Regions from separate parts of the Luteimonas sp. A482 genome, predicted to be linked through region 2. Evidence: predicted binding sites of a transcription regulator. Region 2 holds the regulator's gene; each other region holds the start of a gene.
The links. The regulator HrcA, encoded in region 2, represses chaperone genes, less so after heat shock. The targets are predictions, from matches to a motif close to TTNGCACTCNNNNNNNNNGAGTGCNAA.
Positions count from the first base shown of each region.

Region 1: the regulator HrcA is predicted to act here: its motif matches at 1,837-1,863, upstream of rpoH (RNA polymerase sigma factor RpoH).
Region 3: the regulator HrcA is predicted to act here: its motif matches at 1,054-1,080, upstream of groES (co-chaperone GroES).

Region 1 is NZ_JBSVRO010000001.1:415,640-418,987, reverse strand. Features, by position in the region: gene zupT (zinc transporter ZupT) at 2-811, shown strand; gene rpoH (RNA polymerase sigma factor RpoH) at 937-1,827, opposite strand; gene ACW5DW_RS01835 (TonB-dependent receptor plug domain-containing protein) at 2,099-3,348, opposite strand, start outside.
Region 2 is NZ_JBSVRO010000001.1:1,514,404-1,517,751, forward strand. Features, by position in the region: gene recN (DNA repair protein RecN) at 1-1,283, opposite strand, end outside; gene hrcA (heat-inducible transcriptional repressor HrcA) at 1,457-2,515, shown strand; gene grpE (nucleotide exchange factor GrpE) at 2,561-3,067, shown strand; gene dnaK (molecular chaperone DnaK) at 3,200-3,348, shown strand, end outside.
Region 3 is NZ_JBSVRO010000001.1:348,013-351,360, forward strand. Features, by position in the region: gene ACW5DW_RS01580 (D-amino acid dehydrogenase) at 1-230, opposite strand, end outside; gene ACW5DW_RS01585 (Lrp/AsnC ligand binding domain-containing protein) at 402-875, shown strand; gene groES (co-chaperone GroES) at 1,129-1,419, shown strand; gene groL (chaperonin GroEL) at 1,482-3,122, shown strand; gene ACW5DW_RS01600 (hypothetical protein) at 3,223-3,348, opposite strand, start outside.

The sequences.
Region 1 (3,348 bases), 1.1 Mb from region 2:
CATGATCGACGTCCCGATGCAGAACGTGCTGGTCGCGCTCGCGGTCACGACCGTGGCGGGCCTTGCGACCGGCTTCGGCGGCCTGCTGGTCTTCGCCTCGAAAACACCCAACGCACGCCTGCTCGCATTCGGCCTGGCCTTTGCCGGCGGCGCGATGGTGTACGTGTCGCTCGGCGAGATCCTAGCCAAGTCGATCGCTTCGTTCACCGCACAGTTCGGCGACAGGCTCGGATTCACCTGGGGCACGCTGTCCTTCCTGGCCGGCGTGCTGCTGATCGTGACGATCGATCGGCTGGTGCCCAATCCGCACGAGCGACTCGAGGTCGATGACCCCTACTTCCGCGAGCACAACCGCGATTACATCAAGCGCGTCGGCCTGCTGACCGCCATCGCGATCACCGCGCACAATTTTCCCGAAGGGTTGGCGACGTTCTTCGCCACGCTCGAGGATCCCCGCGTGGGCATGCCGCTGGCCTTTGCGATCGCGATCCACAACATCCCGGAGGGCATCGCCATCGCGGTGCCGGTGTATTTCGCGACCAACAACAAGGCCTACGCCTTCTTCGCCTGCCTGCTCTCAGGGCTGGCCGAGCCGATCGGCGCGATCATCGGCTACGTGCTGTTGCGCCAGTACCTGTCGGACGCGGTGTTCGGGGCGGTGTTCGGGGTGATCGCCGGGGTCATGGTGTTCCTGGCGCTGGACGAGCTGCTGCCGGCGGCCAAGCGCTACGCCAAGGGCCACGAGACGGTGTACGGCCTGGTGACCGGCATGGGCGCGCTGGCGATCAGCCTGGTGCTGTTCAAGTGGTGAGTCGCCGGATCGGGCGCAGCAACGCCTGAGCGTCCGGCCACGTTCGGCAAGGGCGGCCAGGTCAACTGAGCGGCCACGAAAAAGCCCGGCCGGAGCCGGGCTTTCCTGTGGGCCACCGCCGCGGCTCAGGCCGCGAACAGCGTCTTCATCTTCTTCAGCGCGTTGGCCTCGACCTGGCGGATGCGCTCGGCGGAGACGCCGTATTCGTCGGCCAGTTCCTGCAGCGTGACCTTGCTCTCGTCATCGAGCCAGCGACGCATGATGATGTCGCGCGAGCGCGCATCCAGGCGGGCCATGCCTTCGCGCAGCAGGCCGAGCTTGTTGTCCCGGCTGCTGCTGCGCTCGTAGGCCTGGGCCGGATCCTCTTCGCGCGCGACCAGGTAGGCCGCAGGCGCCGGCGGTGCGCGCTCGTCGTCCTCGTCGGACGGCGCATCGAAGCCGATGTCGCGGCCCGACAGTCGCGACTCCATCTCCAGCACTTCGCGCTCGGACACGTTCAGGTCCTTGGCAACCGCCCTGACCTCGGCGGCATTGAGCCAGCCCAAGCGGGTCTTGCTCTTGCGCAGGTTGAAGAACAGCTTGCGCTGCGCCTTGGTCGTGGCGACCTTGACGATGCGCCAGTTCTTGAGGATGAACTCGTGCATCTCGGCGCGGATCCAGTGCACCGCGAAGCTCACCAGGCGCACGCCGACGTCCGGATCGAAGCGCTTCACCGCCTTCATCAGGCCGATGTTGCCTTCCTGGATCAGGTCGGCCAGCTGCAGGCCGTAGCCGCTGTAGCCACGCGCGACGTGCACCACGAAGCGCAGGTGCGAGTGCACCAGCTCACGGGCGGCATCCAGGTCCTCGTCGTCCCGGTAGCGGCGCGCGAGCGCCTGCTCATCCTCGGTCGACAGGACGGCGATCTGGTGGACCGCGCCGATGTAGGCTTCCAGCGACCCGAGCGGAGTCAGACCGTTGAACGCGGTAACCGGCAGGTTGTTGGCAACGAGCGCTTGGGACATGGGCATGTTCATGGGGGGAGTTTAGCAGTCGGCATATATGACTGCTAAGACCTCGGGAAGTTCCCTAGCGTTGCGCTGCTGGAACGGGAAGGCAAGTCTCGCCCGAACACCGCGACGGGGCGGTGAACCGCCCCATCGCGCCCGAACGCCGGTTGCAAATCAACGATCTGCGCTTGGACATCCCTGACTAACCCGTTCAGGCTTGCTCCTGGCCGGCCCAATCCGCGTTGATCCGCCAAATCCGTGGCAAAAGCCTGCCCCACCAGCAGCACACTCCAGCAGGTCAAAACGACTGCGCGTAGCGGAAGTACAGGGTCCGGCCATAGGCGTCGTAGAGCTCGAAGTTCCAGGGCCGGCCGCGGACTTCCATCAGATCCGGGTAGCGGTCGCCGGCATTGTTCACGCCGACAGTGATGCTGCCCTCCCACGGCGCCCGGTAGGTCACCGACAGGTCGTGGGTGGTGTAGCTGCCCAGGCGCGAGTTCGGACCACCGCCGATGAAGCCGAACGCGGGCGTGCTGGCCGGATTTTCCTGCGAGTCGATGTGGTTGATGTTCCAATTCGCGGTCAGCTCGCCCAGCGTCCAGCTGTTGCGCAGGGTGGCGCGCAGGTCGGGCGACGAGATCCAGCCCAGGCGGTCCTTGACCGTGTCGCCGTCGGTGACGGTGAAGTCGAGGACCTTGGCCACCTGCAGCCAGTTCTCCAGCCGGCCGGCGTCGCCCAGCGTGTAGCGGGTGCGCAGGTTAAGGTCGAGGCCGCTCGTTTCCAGGTCGCCCTCGTTGGCATAGGCGGTGTTGACCTCGCTGATCGAGCCGTTCGAGCGCCGCACGACCGAGGTGCCGGTGGGCAGCGCGACGCCGGCGTTGTCGAAGTTGACCAGCTCCTGGAATTCGATCTGGCGGATGCGGTCCTCGACCTCGATCCGGTAGTAGTCCAGGGTCAGGTTGAGCCAGCTGGCCGCGTCCCAGGCCAGGCCGACGCTGGACTGGCGCGAGGTCTCCGATTCCAGGTCGAGGTTGCCGCTGGACCAGGTGTCGACCTGGTAGCTCACGTCGTCGCTCTGCGGCCCGTCGGCGATGTTGTCGCCGTTGGCGTCGCCGCCGCAGTCGGCCGGGCTGTAGCCGAGCACCACGCAGGTGCGGAAGTCGCCCACCTGCTCGGCCGAGAACGCGCGCTTGCCGTGCACGTAAGGCAGCGGCGGCGCGCGGAAGCCCTGGCCGGCCGAGGCACGCAGGGTCAGGTTGTCCAGCGGCTGCCAGCGCAGCGACACCTTGGGCGAGACGTCGCTTCCGTAGTCGCTGTAACGGTCGTAGCGCGCGGCCACGGTGACGTCGAAGCTGTCCACGATCGGGAACAGCCATTCGGCGTAGGCCGCGTAGATCTCGCGCGAGCCTGCCGCCGAATTGCCCGAAGAACCGGCGATCACCCCCGCCTCCGACAGCGAGTCGAAGATGTCGGCGTAATCTTCCTGCCGGTATTCCGCGCCAAACGCCACCACCGAGGTGCCGCCGCCCAGCTCGAACAGGTCGAGCG
Region 2 (3,348 bases):
CGCAGCGGGCGCGGCGGCTGCCCGGCGTTGGCCGAGACCAGGAACTCCACGCGCTCGCCGCCCTGCGGATCGGGGCGGCCGGCATCGACGGGTTCCAGCGCCACCTCGAACACGCCGCCGCCCATGCCAAGCTCGGCAATCAGCGTCGTGGTGGCCTGCGACAGCCGCGCAGCCGCGTCGGCGCGCACGCTGCCGAGGGCGTCGGCAGCGCTGCGCCAGAGCGCCGCGGCCTTGCCGATCTCGCCCTCGAGCGATGCCAGGCGGACGCCCGCATCGCGCAGCGCCTCGAGTTCGGCCGTGAACGCGGCCTGCTGACCGGCCAGTTCCCCGGGCGACACGCGATGCTTGCGCGACAGCTCGTGCAGCCGCGCCAGTGTTGCGTCCAGCGCCTCGAACTGGGCTGGATCGATGTCGAGCTCGTCGCGCACCCGCTGCAGCAGCAGGGTGGCCTCGTCGAGCTGGATGGCGGCCGAGTCGAGCATGGCATCGACCTCGCCCAGCCGCGGTTCGTGCGCACGCTCGCGCGACAGCCCGCCGCGCAGCTGCTGCAGGCGGCGCACCAGCGCGGGACCATCGTCGCCGGCCAGGCCGTCGAGCGCGTCGTCGCAGGCCGCGATCAGCCCGGCCGCGTGTGCCTGGCGGCGATGGCCGGCGACCAGCGACTCGATCGACTCCGGGCGCAGGTCCTCTCGCTCGAGTTCGGCGAGCTGGTGGCCAAGCCAGTCGATGCGTTCGGACACGTCGCCGGTCTTGGACAGGGCGTCGCGCTCGCGCAGCAGCGCAGCCCAGGCGGCCGCCGCCCCGCGCACCGCGGCCAGCTGTGGCTCGTGGCGGCCGAAGGCGTCGAGCAGGGCGAGCTGGCTGGCCTTTTCCATCAGCGCCTGGTGCTCGTGCTGGCCGTGGATCTCGACCAGGAGGCCGGCCAGCTGCGAGAGCTGGGCCAGGGTGGCCGGGCGGCCGTTGATCCAGGCGCGCGAACCGCCGTCCGCGCGCAGGGTGCGGCGCAGGGTGCAGGCCGTGCCGTCGTCGAACTCCTGTTCGTGCAGCCAGGCCAGGGCGGACGGCACCGCGGCCGGATCGAACTCGGCGTGCAGCTCGGCGCGCTGGGCGCCGTGGCGGACCATGCCGGCATCGGCGCGCAGGCCCGACAGGAAGCCCAGCGCATCGACCAGCAGCGACTTGCCCGCGCCGGTCTCGCCGGAAATCACGGTCATGCCCGGGCCGAACTCGAGTTCGGACTCGGGGACGACGGCGAAATCGCGGAGGGTCAGGCGTTTGAGCATGGCCGCGCATTGTAGTGCGCGCAGTCGCAACAGCCGAGACGCAAAGGCGCCGGATGCGGGTCGGGAAAGTCCGCACCCGTCGGGCCGCCCACTGCCGCGCCGGCGCAGGACCACGGCTGGCCCGGTGCGCAGGCCGCTTGCGCCCTTGCGCGCATCGGCGATCTAATCGGTCCATGTCCGCATCCTTGCCCGGCAAAAAACTCGACCTGCGCGCGCGCCAGCTGCTGCGTACGCTGATCGGGCGCTACATCCGCGACGGCGAGCCGGTGGGCTCGCAGACGCTGGCCCGGCACGCGGGGTTGGACGTCAGCGCCGCGACGATCCGCAACATCCTCGCCGACCTCGAGGAGCAGGGGCTGCTGGCCGCGCCGCACACATCTGCCGGGCGGGTGCCCACCGCGCAGGGCTACCGCGTGTTCGTCGACTCGCTGCTGCAGCTGCAGCCGCTGGCCCATGCCGAAATGGCCCGCCTGCGCGGCGAACTGGCCGCGGGCGGCGGCACCCAGTCGCTGCTGGGCAGCGCTTCGGAACTGGTGTCGGCGATGACCCACTTTGTCGGCGTGGTTTCGGTGCCGCGCCGCGAGCAGTTCGCCTTCCGCCACATCGACTTCGTCCCGCTCGACGCGCAGCGGGTCATGGCGATCCTGGTGTTCTCCGACAACGACGTGCAGAACCGCATCATCCAGACCCGCCGGCCCTACGAGGCCTCGGAGCTGGAGCGGGTGGCCAATTACCTCAACGCCCATTTCGCCGGCCGCCAGGTCGCCGACATCCGCGCCAGCCTGGTGCGGGAGCTGCAGGCCGCGCGCAGCGAGATGGAGGCGCTGCTCTCGCACACGGTCGAGCTGGCCGAGCAGGCGCTGGCGCCGGTCGACGACGACGACATGTTGGTCGCCGGCCAGACCCGCCTGATCGGCGTGCAGGACCTGTCCGACCTCGACCGCCTGCGCGAGCTGTTCGAGGCCTTCGCCCGCAAGCGCGAGATCCTGCAGCTGCTGGAGCGCACGATCAAGGCGCCGGGCGTGCGCATCTTCATCGGCGAGGAAACCGGGCTGGCGCCGCTGGAGGGCGTTTCGCTGGTGACCGCACCCTACGGCGCGGGTGGCAAGGTGCTGGGCGTGCTGGGCGTGATCGGCCCGACCCGGATGGCCTACGACCGGGTGATTCCGGTGGTGCAGGCGACCGCCGAGCTGCTGGGCGCCGCCTTGAATCCGGATCCGCCGACCCCATAGCTGCGGGGTCGGCGGCCCTGCGACCGCCTTACCAGCCCCAGGAACATGACCACGGAACCGATGCAGGATGCCGCGCCCGCGGCTGAAGAATTGAATACCCCCGACGACCGCATCCAGGCGCTCGAAGGCGAGCTTGAACAACTGCGCGCACAGTCGCTGATCGACCGCGCCGACATGGAAAACCAGCGCAAGCGCCTCGAGCGCGACGTGCGCAACGCCTGCCGCTTCGCCAACAAGCAACTGCTGGGCGACCTGCTGCCGGTGTTCGACAGCCTGGAGGCCGCGCTCAACACCGCCCCGGCCGAGGATCCGCTGCGCGACGGCGTGGTGCTGACCCTGCGCGAACTGACCCGCGTGTGCGGCAACAACGGCCTGGTCGAGGTCGCCCCGGCAGCGGGCGATGGCTTCGACCCGGAGAAGCACAACGCCATGAGCGCGGTCGAGACGACCGACGTCGCCCCGGGCAGCGTGTTCCAGCTGTTCCAGAAGGGCTACCTGCTCAACGAGCAGTTGCTGCGCCCGGCCCTGGTGTCGGTCGCGAAACAGGACTGACGTCCTGCTTTCCGCCTTCCCCGCCGAGGGGAAGGCGCGCCCTTGGCCCTTGAAGGGAAGGGCTCGACACCCCAGATACGCACCATCGGCGGCATCGCCGCCACCTGACGAAGATTCCAGAGGGAACCCACCATGGCAAAGATCATCGGCATCGACCTGGGCACGACCAACTCGTGCGTGGCGATCATGGACGGCGGCAAGGCCAAGGTCATCGAGAACAGCGAGGGTGATCGCACCACGCCGTCCGTCGTGGCCTATACCAAGGACGGCGAGGTGCTGGT
Region 3 (3,348 bases), 1.2 Mb from region 2:
ATCGCCAGCGGCGCGTGGCGCGACAGCAGCCACTTCACCGCCTTGAGCGGGATGCCAGGCGCCGGCCACGGCGAGGCATAGCCCGGCGAGACCTGGCCGGCATTGGCGAAGCTGGCTTCCATCGCCGGCCCGTCGCTGCGGTCGACCACCACCACCTCGTGGCCCTGCTGGCGCAGGTACCAGGCGCTGGTTACGCCAATCACGCCGGAACCCAGGATCAGGATGCGCATCGCCTTGCTCGCTCGCGGCAGGCCGGAAGGAGTCGGGTCCATCCGGGGGGGGGTCGAAGGTGGTCACGGGGCGGAATTCCACCAGTATAAGAGCGGGAAGGCAGCGGAATTTTCCAAGATTCAGTCGGATGGCAGTTAATATTCCTGCAAAGACCGCCCCCGACAGTGCCAATGAAACGCAGGGAACTCGACCGCGTCGACCGCCGCATCCTGCGCATCCTGCAGCAGGAGGGGCGCATCGCCTTCACCGAACTCGGCGAGCGCGTGGGCCTGTCGACCACGCCCTGCACCGAGCGCGTGCGCCGGCTCGAGCGCGACGGCGTGATCACCGGCTACCACGCCCGTGTAGCGCCCGCCGCGGTCCAGGCCAGCCTGCTGGTGTTCGTCGAGATCAGCCTGGCCTACAAGTCCGGCGACATCTTCGAGGAATTCCGCCGCGCCGCGCTCAAGCTGCCGAACGTGCTGGAATGCCACCTGGTGTCGGGGGATTTCGACTACCTGATCAAGGCGCGGATCTCGGAAATGGCGTCCTACCGCAAGCTGCTCGGCAGCACCCTGCTGACCCTGCCGCACGTACGCGAATCCAAGAGCTACATCGTCATGGAAGAGGTGAAGGAGACGCTGGAGCTGCCGGTCGGGGACTGAGTTTGCGTGGCTCCGGCGGCCCCCATCCCAACCCTTCCCCCGCGAGCAGGGGAGGGTTGGGATGGGGGCAAGCCGAAACCGCGAAAAGAAATCCACACCCTGCCCCTTGAAAGCGCCGGCTACCCCCCTCATCTTCCGATCACCTCCCGGCCCGTCCGGGATTTTCGCGCCCGCGTTGCTGGCAGTCGCCCTTGGCGAGTGCTAACATCGCCGCCCCTTTACCTGTCCAATCAATCACTTGCGAGGGTTGAAAATGAGCAACATCAAGCCGCTGTACGACCGCGTGGTCATCAAGCGTATGGAAGAAGAGAAGCTGTCGGCCGGCGGCATCGTGATCCCGGACTCGGCCACCGAAAAGCCGATCAAGGGTGAAGTCGTCGCCGTCGGCGAGGGCAAGGTGCTCGACAACGGCAGCGTGCGCGCGCCCAAGGTCAAGGCCGGCGACAAGGTGCTGTTCGGCAAGTACAGCGGCACCGAGGTCAAGCTCGACGGCACCGAATACCTCGTGGTGAAGGAAGACGACATCTTCGCGATCCTCGGCTGATCGCGGCGTCTTTCGCCAGCCCTTTCCACATTCCCACTATCCAGACATCGAGGTAATCAGCCATGGCTGCCAAGGAAATCCGTTTCGGTGAAGACGCGCGCGCCAAGATGGTGCGCGGCGTCAACATTCTCGCCAATGCCGTCAAGGCAACCCTCGGCCCGAAGGGCCGCAACGTCGTGCTCGAGAAGAGCTACGGCGCGCCGACCATCACCAAGGACGGCGTCTCCGTCGCCAAGGAAATCGAACTGGCCGACAAGTTCGAGAACATGGGCGCGCAGATGCTGAAGGAAGTCGCGTCCAAGACCTCCGACAACGCCGGTGACGGCACCACCACCGCCACCGTGCTGGCGCAGGCGCTGATCCGCGAAGGTGCCAAGGCCGTCGCCGCCGGCATGAACCCGATGGACCTCAAGCGCGGCATCGACCAGGCCGTCAAGGCCGCGGTGCAGGAGCTGAAGAACATCTCCAAGCCCACCGCCGACGACAAGGCGATCGCCCAGGTCGGCACGATCTCGGCCAACTCCGACGAGTCGATCGGTACCATCATCGCCGACGCGATGAAGAAGGTCGGCAAGGAAGGCGTGATCACCGTTGAAGAGGGCTCGGGCCTGGACAACGAGCTCGACGTCGTCGAGGGCATGCAGTTCGACCGCGGCTACCTGTCGCCGTACTTCATCAACAACCAGCAGTCGATGTCGGCCGACCTGGATGACCCGTTCATCCTCCTGCACGACAAGAAGATCTCCAACGTGCGTGACCTGCTGCCCGTGCTCGAAGGCGTGGCCAAGGCCGGCAAGCCGCTGCTGATCGTGGCCGAGGAAGTCGAAGGCGAAGCGCTGGCGACCCTGGTGGTCAACACCATCCGCGGCATCGTCAAGGTCGTGGCCGTCAAGGCCCCGGGCTTCGGCGACCGTCGCAAGGCGATGCTCGAAGACATGGCCGTGCTGACCGGCGGCACCGTGATCTCCGAGGAAGTCGGCCTGCAGCTCGAGAAGGCGACCATCGCCGACCTCGGCCGTGCCAAGAAGGTGCAGGTCTCCAAGGAGAACACCACCATCATCGACGGCGCCGGCGAGACCGGTGGCATCGAGGCGCGCATCAAGCAGATCAAGGCGCAGATCGAAGAGACCTCTTCGGACTACGACCGCGAGAAGCTGCAGGAGCGTGTTGCCAAGCTGGCCGGCGGCGTTGCGGTGATCAAGGTCGGTGCTTCGACCGAGATCGAGATGAAGGAAAAGAAGGCCCGCGTCGAAGACGCCCTGCACGCCACGCGCGCTGCGGTGGAAGAAGGCGTGGTCCCGGGCGGCGGCGTGGCCCTGGTGCGCGCGCTGCAGGCCATCGGCGAGCTCAAGGGTGCCAACGAAGACCAGAACCACGGCATCGTGATCGCCCTGCGTGCAATGGAAGCCCCGCTGCGCGAGATCGTCACCAACTGCGGTGAAGAGCCGAGCGTGGTGCTGAACAAGGTCAAGGACGGCACCGGCAACTACGGCTACAACGCGCAGACCGGCGAGTACGGCGACATGATCGCGTTCGGCATCCTGGATCCGACCAAGGTCACCCGTTCGGCGCTGCAGAACGCAGCCTCGATCGCCGGCCTGATGATCACCACCGAAGCGATGGTGGCGGAGCTTCCCAAGAAGGAAGAGCCGGCCATGGGCGGCGGCGGTGGCATGGGCGGCATGGGCGGCATGGATTTCTGATCCAGCGCCAACCGTTCCACTGCGACACGAAAAACCCCGCCGCGAGGCGGGGTTTTTCTTTGCGCGACGTGGACTCACGCAACCCTGGCCGCGTTCGTGCTCAGGCCAGCCGGTTGTAGCGCAGCACGATCTCGTAGCGGCTTTCCTCGTCGTCGCTGACGTACTCGCGCAGTTCGCGGTATTGCTGGGCGACCTTCTCCAGCGGTGTCACCTTCACCTTGATGCC